2 regions of the Pseudomonas sp. S1(2024) genome follow, and region 2 is predicted to be linked to the other one. Evidence: predicted binding sites of a transcription regulator. Region 2 holds the regulator's gene; the other holds the start of a gene.
The links. The regulator FliA, encoded in region 2, starts transcription of late flagellar genes. The targets are predictions, from matches to a motif close to CTAAAGTTTNNNNNNNNNNNGCCGNTAA.
Positions count from the first base shown of each region.

Region 1 (7,454 bases), on a different contig from region 2:
CTCGCACCTGGCGCTTTTGCAACCTGGACAGACGCCAGTGCGCGCAACTATCGATCAGCGCGCTTGATGAACAGGTGGCAAACGACGGCCACTGATTCCACAGAAAAAAAAACCCCGGCCTGAGCCGGGGTTCTTGCTGCACATGACGGCAATCAGAGCAGCGAGCGGCCCTTGTTGGCAGCAATGCGCATACGCAGGGCGTTGAGCTTGATGAAGCCAGCTGCATCCGCCTGGTTGTAGGCGCCGCCATCTTCCTCGAAGGTAGCGATGTTGGCGTCGAACAGCGAGTCGTCCGACTTGCGGCCGACAACGGTGACGTTGCCCTTGTACAGCTTCAGGCGTACCACGCCGTTCACGTTGACCTGCGAAGCGTCGATCATCTGTTGCAGCATCAGACGCTCCGGGCTCCACCAGTAGCCGGTGTAGATCAGGCTGGCGTACTTCGGCATCAGCTCATCCTTCAGGTGAGCGACTTCGCGGTCCAGGGTGATCGACTCGATGGCACGGTGGGCCTTGAGCATGATGGTGCCACCAGGGGTCTCGTAGCAACCGCGCGACTTCATGCCGACGTAACGGTTCTCGACGATATCCAGACGGCCGATGCCATTGGCACCACCGATACGGTTCAGGTCGGCCAGGACGGTGGCCGGAGTCTTCTCGACACCGTCGATGGCAACGATGTCACCGTTGCGGTAGGTCAGCTCGATGTAGGTAGCCTGATCCGGGGCGTTCTCAGGCGAGACACTCCAGCGCCACATGTCTTCTTCGTGCTCGGTCCAGGTATCTTCCAGGACACCGCCTTCGTAGGAGATGTGCAGCAGGTTGGCGTCCATCGAGTACGGCGACTTCTTCTTGCCGTGGCGCTCGATCGGGATGCCGTGCTTCTCGGCGTAGTCCATCAGCTTCTCGCGGGACAGCAGGTCCCACTCACGCCATGGGGCGATTACCTTGACGCCTGGCTTCAGCGCGTAGGCACCCAATTCGAAACGCACCTGGTCGTTGCCTTTGCCGGTGGCGCCGTGGGAAATGGCGTCGGCGCCGGTTTCGTTGGCAATTTCGATCAGGCGCTTGGCGATCAGCGGACGGGCGATGGAAGTACCCAGCAGGTACTCGCCCTCGTAGACGGTGTTGGCGCGGAACATCGGGAACACGAAATCACGCACGAATTCTTCGCGCAGGTCGTCGATGTAGATCTCTTTAACGCCCATTGCCTGGGCCTTGGCACGAGCCGGCTCGACCTCTTCGCCCTGCCCCAGGTCAGCGGTGAAGGTCACCACTTCGCAGTTGTAGGTATCCTGCAGCCACTTGAGAATCACCGAAGTATCAAGGCCGCCGGAATACGCCAGTACGACCTTTTTTACGTCCGCCATGCCATCACTCCACGGGGTTGTACGGAAAGGGATCGATTCTAACGACGTTACGGATAAATTTACAGTGGGGCGACAGCTTCTGACGACAAAGCGACAAGAAGTTTCGGAAGGGCGACTTACCGTCGGAAATTATGAAATGCCGTGTGGGAGCAGCCTTCAGGACTTGGCAGGTGTTGCCTCAGGGGCCTTTTCGACAGGCTTCTCAACCGGCTTCTCGATTACCGCAACCCTATCCAGTTCGATATTCACCCGACGATTACGCGCCCGGTTGGCAGCACTGTTGTTCTTGGCCAATGGGTAACGCTCGCCATGGAAACGCACGGTAATCTGCTCTTCCGGAACGCCATGGGCCTTGAGGTAGTCGGCTACCGCCAGTGCCCGGCGGCGCGACATGTCGCGATTGGTCAGGCGATTGCCACTGTTGTCGGAGTGGCCGTTGAGCTCTACATGGTTAACGGTCGGGTCAGCCTTGATGTAGTCGAGGATCACGTCCAGCCGTGCCTTGGCCGCGCCATCCAGCTCGAAGCCTCCCCCGGGGAAGCCCACCTGGGTCTGACGCACCTGATCGTAGTTCATCGGCAGCAGCTTGCCGGCACAGGCCTGATAGTCGTTGTAGGCCTTGGCGAAGCTGACCGGCAGCACACGCACTTCCATCGGCCTGCCCGCCTCGCCGGCATAATTGCGTACCACCGTGCTGCGCCCATCGAGCAGGCCGTTGATCAGGCGACTGGCCTGGCCCTGGGACGAACTGAACAACACCCCGGTACGGGCCATGCGCACGCTGCCCAGATTGATGTCGCTGCGCCCAGGCTGCCACGGCGCAGCAGCTGCCAGCAATGTGGCCGTGCCCGCCCCCAGTACGTTGCTGTCCGAGCGCAACTGGAACACCGGCTGCTCGCCCGCGCGGCGCACGAACTCGCCACTGCCGAAACCGTCGATCGGCTGGATCAGCCGGCATTCGAACTGGTCACCCTCGACCTTCCAGGCAATGTTTTCCATGCGCGTCTGGAAGGTCAGCGCACCGGCCGGCAGGCTGGCGAACAGGGTCAACAGGGCTAGGTAACGCTGGCGCACGGGCGGCTCCACAAATTCTGACGGCTTACCTGCAGGCTATCGGACGCCTGGCGGAAAACTTGATAGCCGTGCTCCACCCAGGGTTTTCCGGTAGCATTGGGGCTTGAGTTCGACCCGCCTGGAATCCCCAATGTCCGATCGCCTGACCCTCCTGCGTCCCGACGACTGGCACATCCATCTGCGCGATGGTGCCGTCCTGCCCCACACCGTTGGCGATGTGGCGCGTACTTTCGCCCGTGCCATCATCATGCCCAACCTGGTTCCGCCGGTACGCAATGCCGTAGAGGCCGGCGCCTACCGTGAGCGCATCCTGGCCGCCCGCCCGGCTGGCAGCCGCTTCGAGCCGCTGATGGTGTTGTACCTCACCGACCGCACCAGCCCCGAGGACATCCGCGCGGCCAAGGCCAGCGGTTTCGTGTATGCCGCCAAGCTGTACCCTGCTGGCGCCACCACCAATTCAGACTCGGGCGTGACCAGCATCGACAACATCTTCCCGGCCATCGAGGCGCTGGCGGAAGTTGGCATGCCGCTACTGGTGCATGGCGAAGTGACCCGTAGCGAGATCGACGTGTTCGACCGCGAGAAGCGCTTCATCGACGAGCATATGCGCCGCGTGGTCGAGCGCTTCCCGACACTGAAGGTGGTGTTCGAGCACATCACCACCAGCGATGCCGCGCAGTTCGTCACCGAGGCCCCGGCCAACGTCGGCGCGACCATCACCGCGCAGCACCTGCTGTACAACCGCAACCACATGCTGGTTGGCGGCATTCGCCCGCACTTCTACTGCCTGCCGATCCTCAAGCGCAACACCCATCAGGTGGCGTTGCTGGATGCGGCCACCAGCGGCAACCCGAAGTTCTTCCTGGGTACCGACTCGGCCCCACACGCCCGACACGCCAAGGAAGCCGCCTGCGGTTGCGCCGGTTGCTACACCGCCTACGCAGCCATCGAGATGTACGCCGAAGCGTTCGAGCAGCGTAACGCGCTGGACAAGCTGGAAGGCTTTGCCAGCCTGCACGGCCCGGCGTTCTACGGCCTGCCGGCAAACACCGACACCATTACCCTGGTCCGCGAAGAATGGACCGCCCCGGATAGCCTGCCGTTTGGCGAGCAGACCGTAGTCCCGCTGCGCGCCGGCGAAAAACTGCGCTGGCGCCTGCTGGAGGAAAACGCGTGAGCGAAGACCTCTACGAAGACGACCTCGACACCCAAGGCAGCAGCGGCTCGCGCCATCCGATGGCCGAGCGTTTCCGCGGCTATCTGCCGGTAGTGGTAGACGTTGAAACCGGCGGCTTCAACAGCGCTACCGATGCCCTGCTGGAAATTGCCGCAGTCACCATCGGCATGGACGAAAAGGGCTTCCTGTTCCCCGAGCACACCTACTTCCACCGCGTGGAGCCATTCGAGGGCGCCAACATCGAGGCGGCCGCGCTGGAATTCACCGGGATCAAGCTGGACCACCCGCTGCGTATGGCAGTCAGCGAAGAAAGTGCGCTGACCGACATCTTCCGTGGCGTACGCAAGGCGCTCAAGGCCAATGGTTGCAAGCGGGCGATCCTGGTCGGCCACAACAGCAGCTTTGACCTGGGCTTCCTCAATGCGGCGGTGACGCGCAATGACCTGAAGCGCAACCCGTTCCACCCGTTCTCCAGCTTCGACACCGCTACCCTGGCGGGCCTGGCTTATGGCCAGACCGTACTGGCGCGGGCCTGCCAGAGCGCCGACATCGACTTCGACGGACGTGAGGCGCACTCGGCGCGCTATGACACCGAGAAGACGGCCGAGCTGTTCTGCGGCATCGTCAACCGCTGGAAAGAGATGGGCGGCTGGCGCGATTTCAACGATTGAGTTGAAAAAGCATTCGCGGGCATGCCCGCTCCCACAGGGATCGCACAATGGCTGAGGCCCGTGGGGTACCTGTGGGAGCGGGTTTACCCGCGAAGAGGCCGGCACAGGACGGCACAAAAAAACCGGCCACAAGGGCCGGTTTTTTCATGCGCTTGGCAATTACAGCTTGCCAGCGTTCTCGCTCAGGTAGGCAGCAACGCCTTCCGGCGAAGCGTTCATGCCTTTGTCGCCTTTTTTCCAGTTGGCAGGGCAGACTTCGCCGTGCTCTTCGTGGAATTGCAGGGCATCGACCAGACGCAGCAGCTCGTCCATGTTGCGGCCCAGTGGCAGGTCGTTGACGATCTGCGAACGGACAACACCGTTGGTGTCGATCAGGAAGGCACCACGGAAGGCCACGCCGCCTTCGGACTCGACGTCGTAGGCCTTGCAGATTTCGTGGGTCATGTCGGCAGCCAGGGTGTATTTGACCTGGCCGATACCGCCGTTGTTGACCGGGGTGTTACGCCAGGCGTTGTGGGTGAAGTGCGAGTCGATCGACACGCCGATCACTTCCACGTTGCGCGCCTGGAAGTCAGGGATGCGGTTGTCCAGGGCGATCAGCTCGGACGGGCAGACGAAGGTGAAGTCCAGCGGGTAGAAGAACACCAGGCCGTACTTGCCCTTGATGGCCGAAGCCAGGTTGAAGCTGTCGACGATCTCGCCGTTGCCCAGCACGGCCGGAACGGTGAAATCGGGGGCTTTCTTACCAACGAGTACGCTCATTGTAATCTCCTGATGAGGGTGAATAACCGTTTGCCGGGCCAGACGGGCTTGCCCGACATCCAACAAAGGCCGTCCATCATACACGGCTTCTGGTGACAGGCCGACTCCAACGACGAAGCAACCGCCGGTCGCTCAAGCACGGCCCTTTCAGAAACTCCTTTGACAAGCATTCTCATTAACATTAAGCTCCACTCCATCGAGCCCACCAACGATGGTCAGCCTTTATGTATGTGTGTCTTTGTGTCGGCGTTACCGACGGACAGATCCGCGATGCGATCTATGAAGGATGCTGCAGCTACAAGGAAGTGCGAGCCGCCACCAACGTCGCCAGCCAGTGCGGCAAATGTGCCTGCGTTGCCAAGCAGGTGGTCCGCGAGACCCTGACCGAGCTCCAGGTCAGCCAGGCAGCCCTGCCCTACCCCGTGGAATTTACCGCAGCCTGAAAACAAAGAATTCGAAGAACCGGACCTTGCGTCCGGTTTTTTTATGCCCGCAATTCAATAAGTTAGCGCTCCAACGCGGTTCACAAACATTCTTATTTCCATTAATTTTCACTTATTATTCAAGAACTTAGGTTTGACACACCTAAGTATCGGGCTCAAACTTCACTGTATTGGCACACTTCTACAGGGCAGGAACCCGACATGAAAGGCGACGTAAGCGTCATCCAGCATCTCAACAAGATCCTCGGAAACGAGCTGGTCGCGATCAACCAGTACTTCCTGCACGCACGCATGTACGAAGATTGGGGCCTGAACAAACTCGGCAAGCACGAGTACAAGGAATCCATCGACGAGATGAAGCACGCTGACAAACTGATCAAGCGTATTCTCTTCCTCGAAGGCATCCCCAACGTCCAGGACCTGGGCAAGCTGCTGATTGGCGAGCACACCAAAGAGATGCTCGAATGCGACCTGAAGATCGAACAGAAAGGCCTGGTCGACCTGAAAGCGGCCATCGCCCATTGCGAAACCGCTGGCGACTTTGGCTCGCGTGACATGCTCGAAGATATCCTCGAGTCCGAGGAAGAACACATCGACTGGCTGGAAACCCAGCTGGGGCTGATCGACAAGATTGGTATCGAGAACTACCTGCAGTCGCAGATGGGCGAAGAATAAATATTCGCTCCATAAAAAAACCCGCGATCAGCGGGTTTTTTCATGCTTGCCGGAAAATCAGGCCTCGGAAGCCTTGGCCTTGGCAGCCGCTTCCTTGATCAGGGTCTGCAGCTCACCCTTCTCGAACATTTCCAGCATGATGTCGCTGCCGCCGACCAGTTCACCGGCTACCCACAGCTGCGGGAAGGTCGGCCAGTTGGCGTATTTTGGCAGGTTCGCACGGATTTCCGGGTTCTGCAGGATGTCGACGTAGGCGAACTTCTCGCCACAACCCATCACGGCCTGCGATGCACGCGCAGAGAAGCCACACTGCGGGGCATTCGGCGAGCCTTTCATGTAAAGCAGAATGGTGTTGTTGGCAATCTGCTCTTTGATCGTTTCGATGATATCCATGTAGCACCTCGGCTGAACTTTCCGACGCGGTCGTCGGCACGGTGACGCATTGTAACGGAAAGCCGAGCAGCATGCTCGGCCTTACCATTCCTTACGCGGCCTCTACCTGCACGGGTACGCCATTGAGGGCGGCGTTGCCGGAAACCTGATCACGCAGGCGCTCATCGGTGAGGTCGTTGGCACTCACCCCAGGTTGCGCCTTGGCGATCTGCATGTGCACGCCTTGACGAGAGTGACCGAAGCCATGGGGCAGGCTGACTACACCGGGCATCATGTCCTCGCAGGCCTGAACCTCGACTTCAAGATCCCCGGTACGCGAGCGGATACGAACTCGCTGGCCGTCCTGCAACTGACGATGCTGCAGGTCCTGCGGATGCATCAACAACTGATGGCGCGGTTTGCCTTTCACCAGTCGATGAAAGTTGTGCATCCATGAATTGTTGCTGCGAACATGGCGACGGCCGATCAGCAGCAGTTCGCCCGGCACCGGAGGGGCCTGTTGCGCCAGTCGCCCCAAGTCATCCAGCAGCACTTGGGGCGCCGCTTCGACGGCCTTGCTGGCAGTCGTCAGGCGCGCAGCGAGGTTGGCGCGCAATGGCCCCAGGTCGAGGCCATGCGGGTGCTCGTCCAGCGCTGCCAGCGACAGCTGCCAGGGTGTCGTTTCACCATAACGCCCCTTGCGCAGGGCCAGGTCGATCATCTGCGCCGGTGCCAAGGTCGGCTTCAATTCCAGCTCGGCGCGTTTGGCGAACGCTTGTGCCAGCCCGACAAAAATCTCCCAGTCATGCAATGCCCCTTCGGGCTTGGCCAGGATCGCCCGGTTGAAGCGGGTCACGTTGCGCACGGCCAGCAAGTTGAATGTGCTGTCGTAATGGTCGTTTTCCAGCGC
Region 1 is NZ_JBKGFP010000092.1:7,143-14,596, reverse strand. Features, by position in the region: gene ACLCGK_RS25430 (hypothetical protein) at 1-95, shown strand, start outside; gene ACLCGK_RS25425 (argininosuccinate synthase) at 153-1,370, opposite strand; gene ACLCGK_RS25420 (flagellar protein MotY) at 1,527-2,444, opposite strand; gene pyrC (dihydroorotase) at 2,575-3,621, shown strand; gene rnt (ribonuclease T) at 3,681-4,292, shown strand; gene ACLCGK_RS25405 (peroxiredoxin) at 4,452-5,054, opposite strand; gene ACLCGK_RS25400 (bacterioferritin-associated ferredoxin) at 5,279-5,497, shown strand; gene bfr (bacterioferritin) at 5,699-6,172, shown strand; gene grxD (Grx4 family monothiol glutaredoxin) at 6,230-6,565, opposite strand; gene ACLCGK_RS25385 (molybdopterin oxidoreductase family protein) at 6,657-7,454, opposite strand, start outside.
Region 1: ACLCGK_RS25420 (flagellar protein MotY) is a predicted target of FliA. The motif match lies at 2,481-2,508, and genes of this name have one in related genera.

Region 2 (7,454 bases):
GATACCGCCGCGCTAGTGGCGGCGGTGCGCGTCGGATTGTGTCGCGCCATCGTGCAAAGCATTGTCGGCGTTGAGTCGGAGCTGCCAGTGATTACCCTGGAGCCAAGGTTGGAACAGATTTTGCTCAATAGTCTGCAAAGGGCCGGGCAAGGTCAGGAAGACGGTGTTCTTCTGGAACCGAGCATGGCCGAGAAGCTGCAGCGTTCGTTGATCGAGGCGGCCCAGCGCCAGGAAATGCAGGGCCAACCGGCCATCCTCCTGGTCGCCGGCCCGATCCGCGCCATGCTGTCGCGTTTCGGTCGTCTGGCTGTACCGAATTTGCATGTTCTGGCGTATCAGGAAATACCGGACAACAAGCAAGTCACCATCGTTGCCACCGTGGGCCCTAACGGCTGAGGTAGGGGATAATGCAAGTTAAGCGATTTTTCGCCGCCGATATGCGTCAGGCCATGAAGCTGGTCCGTGATGAGCTGGGCGCCGATGCCGCCATCATCGGCAACCGTCGCATCGCCGGCGGTGTCGAACTGACGGCCGCGCTGGACTACAAGCTGTCTGCCCTGGCCCCGCGTGTGCCCAACGCCGAACTGGAAGAAGAGCTGCGCAAGACCCATACGCGCATCGCCACTGCCCAGGCCGAACTGGATCATCGTCATGACAGCAGCGACAACAACCGCCAATTGTTCGCCGGGCAGTCGCTGACCGCCGCCGAGCCGTTGATCGAACCGCACATCGATGCGCCCGAGGCCGCTGCGCCAGCCCCTGCGTCGGCGCCGGTCGATCCGCGCCTGTTCGATGCCATGCGCTCCGAGCTTTCGGGCCTGCGCGAGCTGCTGGAAGTGCAGCTCGGCTCGCTGGCCTGGAACCAGCTGCAAGGCAGCAAGCCGCAGCAGGCCACCGTCTGGCGCCGGCTGCAGCGCATCGGTCTGTCCGGGCCGATCGCCCGTGAGCTGCTGGACCTGACCGCCGAGATCGACGAGCCACGCCAGGCCTGGCGCATGTTGCTGGCGCATCTGGCGCGGATGATCGAAATCCCCGAGGTCGAGCCGATCGAAGAGGGTGGGGTGATCGCCATGGTCGGCCCGGCCGGCATGGGCAAGACCACCACCCTGGCCAAGCTGGCCGCCCGCTACGTGCTCAAGTACGGCGCGCAGAACCTGGCGCTGGTGAGCATGGACAGCTTCCGCATCGGCGCCCAGGAGCAGCTCAAGACCCTGGGCCGCATCCTTAACGTGCCTGTGACCTACGTCGACCCGGGCCAGTCGCTGGCCGCGGCGCTGGAGCCGCTGCTGCGCAAGCGCGTGGTGCTGATCGATACCGCTGGCCTGCAGGCCAGTGACCCGGCCCTGCGCATGCAACTTGAAACCCTGGCCGGGCGTGGCATTGCTGCGAAGAACTACCTGGTGCTGGCCACCACCAGCCAGAAGCAGGTGCTGACTGCTGCCTACCACAGCTACAAGCGCTGCGGCCTGGCTGGTTGCATCCTGACCAAACTCGATGAAACGGCGAGCCTTGGCGATGTGCTGAGCCTTGCCATCAGTCATGAACTGCCAGTGGCCTACCTGACCGATGGGCCGCGCATTCCTGACGACCTGCACCTGCCTCGGGGGCACCAGTTGGTCACCCGCGCGGTCAATGTGCAGCAGCAGGACGAGCCCAGCGAAGAGGCCATGGCCGACATGTTCGCTGATCTCTATCACAACCCACGGCGAGCGGGTTGATGATGAAGTGTGTGCAAGGTAGCTATGCCAAAGGGTACGCAGAATTGCCCTACGTGTGGCCTGAGTCCCAGCGAGACAAGGTAAAGAACAGACATGGGTAGCATGCATCCCGTACAGGTGATCGCCGTGACCGGTGGCAAAGGTGGCGTCGGCAAGACTAACGTTTCAGTGAACCTGTCCCTGGCGCTGGCCGAGCTTGGCCGCAGGGTCATGCTGCTCGACGCCGACCTGGGCCTGGCCAATGTCGACGTGCTGCTGGGCCTTACCCCCAAGCGGACCCTGGCCGATGTCATCGAAGGGCGCTGCGAATTGCGCGACGTGATGTTGCAGGGCCCCGGTGGTGTGCGCATCGTACCGGCTGCCTCGGGCACGCAGAGCATGGTGCACCTGGCCCCGGCCCAGCATGCCGGGCTGATCCAGGCGTTCAGCGAAATTGGCGACAACCTCGACGTGCTGGTGATCGACACCGCGGCGGGTATCGGTGATTCGGTGGTCAGCTTCGTCCGCGCGGCACAGGAGGTGCTGCTGGTGGTATGCGACGAACCCACCTCGATCACCGACGCCTACGCCCTGATCAAGCTGCTCAACCGCGACTACGGCATGAACCGTTTCCGCGTGCTGGCCAACATGGCGCAGAGCCCGCAGGAAGGCCGTAACCTGTTCGCCAAGCTGACCAAGGTCACCGACCGTTTCCTCGACGTTGCCCTGCAGTATGTGGGCGCTGTGCCGTATGACGAGTGCGTGCGCAAGGCGGTGCAGAAGCAGCGTGCCGTGTACGAAGCTTTCCCACGGTCCAAGTGCGCGCTGGCCTTCAAGGCGATAGCCCAGAAGGTCGACAGCTGGCCGCTGCCGGCCAACCCGCGTGGCCATCTGGAGTTCTTTGTCGAGCGTCTGGTGCAACCCACCAGCGCGGGTCCAGTGCTATGAACGCCAGCGGTTTCAAGATGTACAGCCGAGCGTCGAAAGACGCCCAGTACGAGCTGATCGAACGCTACGCCCCGCTGGTCAAGCGCATTGCCTACCACCTGCTGGCGCGGTTGCCGGCCAACGTGCAGGTCGAGGACCTGATCCAGGCCGGCATGATCGGCCTGCTGGAAGTAGCCAACAAATACGACGCCAGCAAGGGCGCCAGCTTTGAAACCTACGCCGGCATCCGCATTCGCGGGGCCATGCTCGATGAAGTGCGCAAGGGCGACTGGGCACCGCGTTCGGTGCACCGCAACACCCGCATGGTCAGCGACGCGATGCGTGCGGTTGAAGCCAGAACCGGGCGTGACGCTAAAGATCATGAAGTTGCTGCCGAACTCCAATTGAGTCTCGATGATTACTACGGGATCTTGAACGATACCTTGGGCAGCCGCCTGTTCAGCTTCGACGACCTGTTGCAGGACGGCGAGCACGAAGGGCTGCATGAGGATGGCGCCAGTGGCCAGGTAGAACCTGCGCGTGGCCTGGAGGACGAGCGCTTCCAGGTCGCCCTGACCGAGGCCATCGCCAACCTGCCGGAGCGTGAGCGCCTGGTGCTGGCGCTGTACTACGACGAAGAGCTGAACCTCAAGGAAATCGGTGAGGTGCTGGGGGTCAGCGAGTCGCGGGTCAGCCAGTTGCACAGCCAGTGTGCCGCGCGCCTGCGCAGCCGCCTGGGGGAATGGCGGGCGCGTTGAGCCCGCTGTCGTTGCAGTCGTTTTCTACGTTGTACCGAATTGTGAATGCGCGCTCGGGGCCGAGCGCGTTTGAGACTGCTTGGAGGTCTACTTGAACAAAGACATGAAAATCCTCATCGTTGACGACTTTTCGACGATGCGGCGGATCATCAAGAACCTGTTGCGTGACCTGGGCTTCACCAACACCGAAGAAGCCGATGACGGCACCACGGCGCTGCCGATGCTGGAGAACGGCCACTACGACTTCCTGGTGACCGACTGGAACATGCCTGGCATGTCCGGCATCGACCTGCTGCGTAAAGTGCGTGCCAGCGACAAGCTGAAGAGCATGCCGGTACTGATGGTGACCGCCGAAGCCAAGCGCGACCAGATCATCGAAGCGGCCCAGGCCGGCGTCAATGGTTACGTGGTCAAGCCGTTCACCGCCCAGGTGCTCAAAGAAAAGATCGAGAAGATCTTCGAACGCGTCAACGGCTGAGTCACGTCAGGGGGCGCGCCATGGATTCATCACAAACGTCTTTGGGCGAGTTCGAATCGACCCTGAAGAAGCATGCCCAGGAGCTGGTCGAAAGCCTGGAGCGGGGCCGTTTCGGCGAGGCGGTGCAGCTGATTCATGAGCTGAACCAGACCCGCGACCGCGGCCTGTACCAGGAAGTCGGCAAGCTGACCCGCGAGCTGCACAGTGCCATCGTCAGTTTCCAGATCGACCCGACCATGCCGCAGGCCGAGGAGGTGTCGCAGATTACCGACGCCACCGAGCGCCTGTCTTACGTGGTCAGGCTTACCGAGGGCGCGGCCAACCGCACCATGGACCTGGTCGAGGAAAGCACCCCGGTGCTCAACGATTTGGCCAGCGAGGCACAGGCACTGAGCGCCGACTGGCAGCGTTTCATGCGCCGTGAAGTGGCTGCGCCGGAGTTCCGTGACCTGGTCAAACGCATCGACAGTTTCCTGACGCACAGCGCCGAGGGCAACCGCAAGGTCGCCGGGCACCTCAACGACATTCTGCTGGCCCAGGACTATCAGGACCTGACCGGCCAGGTGATCAAGCGCGTCACCACCCTGGTCACCGAGGTGGAAAGCAACCTGCTCAAACTGGTGCTGATGGCCAGCCAGGTCGACCGCTTCGCGGGCATCCAGCATGACCACGATCAGCTGCGCGCAGAAAAAGATCGAGAAAAACATCCGACTCGGGGTGAAGGTCCGCAGATTCATGCCGATAAGCGTGAAGACGTCGTGTCCGGTCAGGACGATGTCGATGATCTGCTGTCCAGCCTGGGTTTTTAAGGAGCACGTTTGATGAGCTTCGGCGCCGATGAAGAAATCCTCCAGGATTTCCTGGTAGAAGCCGGCGAAATTCTTGAGCAACTGTCCGAGCAACTGGTCGAGCTGGAAAGCCGGCCCGACGATGCCGACCTGCTCAATGCGATCTTTCGCGGTTTCCACACTGTAAAAGGGGGCGCCGGCTTCCTTCAGCTGAACGAGCTGGTGGAGTGCTGCCATATCGCCGAGAACGTGTTCGACGTCCTGCGCAAAGGTGAGCGCCGGGTCGACGCGGAACTGATGGATGTGGTGCTCGAGGCACTGGACACGGTCAACAGCATGTTTGGCCAGGTGCGCGAGCGCGCCGAAGTGACCCCGGCTACCCCCGAGCTTTTGGCGGCGCTGTCGCGCCTGGCCGAGCCGGGGGGCGCCGTGGCCGTTGAAGCGCCTGCCGCCGCAGCACCGGCACCGGTTGCCGAAGCGCCTGCCGAGGAGCAGGACATCACCGACAGCGAGTTCGAACAGCTGCTCGATTCGCTCGATGCGGTCAAGGCGCAAGCTGCGGCCGACGAGCAGATGCAGGGCGAGACCGTGAGCGGCGAAGGTGACGAAATCACCGACGCCGAGTTCGAGTCGCTGCTCGACCAGTTGCACGGCAAAGGCCAGTTCAGCCCCGAGGTTGCCGCGCAGCCGGTTGCCAGCGCGCCGGAAGTGGCCAGCGACGAAATTACCGACGCCGAATTCGAATCGCTGCTGGACCAGTTGCATGGCAAGGGTACCTTCCAGGCCGATGCCTTGCCCGGTGCCAAGGCGCCGGCGCCTGCTGCAACTGACACCAGTGCAGCCAGCGATGAAATCAGCGAGCACGAGTTCGAGGCGCTGCTGGACCAGTTGCACGGCAAAGGCAAGTTTGGCGGCGACGTGGCCGCCGTCGAAGCCCCGGCTGCAACCAAGGTGCAAGCGCCGGCTGCGGCCAAGGCCGACTGCCAGCCTGTGGCCAAGCCAGCAGCAGCTACTGCTCCGGCACCGGCGCCGGCGCCTGCCAGCAAACCTGCCGCAGCACCCCGCGCCCCGGCCCCGGCCGCCGACAAGCATGGCGCCAGCGAAGCGGAAACCACCGTGCGGGTCGATACCGCGCGCCTGGACGAGATCATGAACATGGTCGGCGAACTGGTGCTGGTGCGTAACCGTCTGGTGCGCCTGGGCCTTAACAGCGGTGACGAGGCCATGTCCAAGGCCGTGTCCAACCTCGACGTGGTCACCGCCGACCTGCAGACCGCGGTGATGAAAACCCGCATGCAGCCGATCAAGAAAGTCTTCGGCCGCTTCCCGCGCCTGGTGCGTGACCTGGCCCGCCAGCTCAAGAAAGAAATCAACCTGGAGCTGGTCGGCGAAGAGACCGACCTCGACAAGAACCTGGTCGAGGCCCTGGCCGACCCGTTGGTGCACCTGGTGCGCAACGCCGTCGACCATGGCGTGGAGATGCCCGAGGAGCGTGAAGCCTCCGGCAAGGCGCGTACCGGCCGCGTGGTGCTGTCGGCCGAGCAGGAAGGCGACCACATCCTGCTGTCGATCTCCGACGACGGCAAGGGCATGGACCCTAACATCCTGCGCGCCAAGGCCGTGGAAAAGGGCCTGATGGACAAGGATGCCGCCGAGCGCCTGAGCGAGTCGGACTGCTACAACCTGATCTTCGCCCCGGGCTTCTCGACCAAGACCGAGATTTCCGACGTGTCCGGTCGTGGTGTGGGCATGGACGTGGTGAAGACCAAGATCTCCCAGCTCAACGGCTCGATCAACATCTTCTCGGCCAAGGGCCAAGGCTCGAAGATCGTCATCAAAGTGCCGCTGACCCTGGCGATCATGCCCACCCTGATGGTGATGCTGGGCAACCAGGCGTTTGCCTTCCCGCTGGTCAACGTCAACGAGATCTTCCACCTCGACCTGTCGCGCACCAACGTGGTCGACGGCCAGGAAGTGGTGATCGTACGCGACAAGGCGCTGCCGCTGTTCTACCTCAAGCGCTGGCTGGTCCAGGGCCAGGTGCACGAAGAGCAGCACGAGGGCCACGTGGTGATCCTGTCGGTCGGCACCCAGCGCATCGGCTTTGTCGTCGATCAACTGGTTGGCCAGGAAGAAGTGGTAATCAAGCCGCTGGGCAAGATGCTGCAGGGCACCCCGGGCATGTCCGGGGCCACCATCACCGGCGACGGTCGCATCGCGTTGATTCTCGACGTCCCGAGCATGCTCAAGCGTTACGCCGCGCGGCGTATTTGATTTCGGTGGCGCACCCTGGCGGGTTGCGCCGCCTAATGGAGTGTTTATGGCAGTCAAGGTCCTGGTGGTGGATGATTCCGGTTTCTTCCGCCGCCGCGTCTCGGAAATCCTCTCGGCGGATCCGACGATCCAGGTAGTGGGTACCGCGACCAACGGCAAGGAAGCAATCGACCAGGCGCTGGCGCTGAAGCCCGATGTCATCACCATGGACTACGAAATGCCCATGATGGACGGCATCACCGCGGTGCGGCACATCATGCAGCGCTGCCCGACGCCGGTGTTGATGTTCTCGTCGCTGACCCATGAAGGCGCCCGTGTCACCCTCGATGCGCTGGATGCCGGTGCGGTGGATTACCTGCCGAAGAACTTCGAGGACATCTCGCGCAACCCCGACAAGGTCAAGCAACTGCTGTGCGAGAAGGTGCATACCATTTCCCGCAGCAACCGCCGTTTTGGCAGCTACGCCAGCCATGCGCCGGTTGCCGCACCTGTACCCGCGCCAGCAGGCAGCGGTCACGCAGCTGCCAGCAGT
Region 2 is NZ_JBKGFP010000072.1:41,166-48,619, forward strand. Features, by position in the region: gene flhA (flagellar biosynthesis protein FlhA) at 1-396, shown strand, start outside; gene flhF (flagellar biosynthesis protein FlhF) at 408-1,718, shown strand; gene fleN (flagellar synthesis regulator FleN) at 1,812-2,645, shown strand; gene fliA (RNA polymerase sigma factor FliA) at 2,642-3,382, shown strand; gene ACLCGK_RS20270 (chemotaxis response regulator CheY) at 3,486-3,860, shown strand; gene ACLCGK_RS20275 (protein phosphatase CheZ) at 3,881-4,669, shown strand; gene ACLCGK_RS20280 (chemotaxis protein CheA) at 4,682-6,922, shown strand; gene ACLCGK_RS20285 (chemotaxis response regulator protein-glutamate methylesterase) at 6,969-7,454, shown strand, end outside.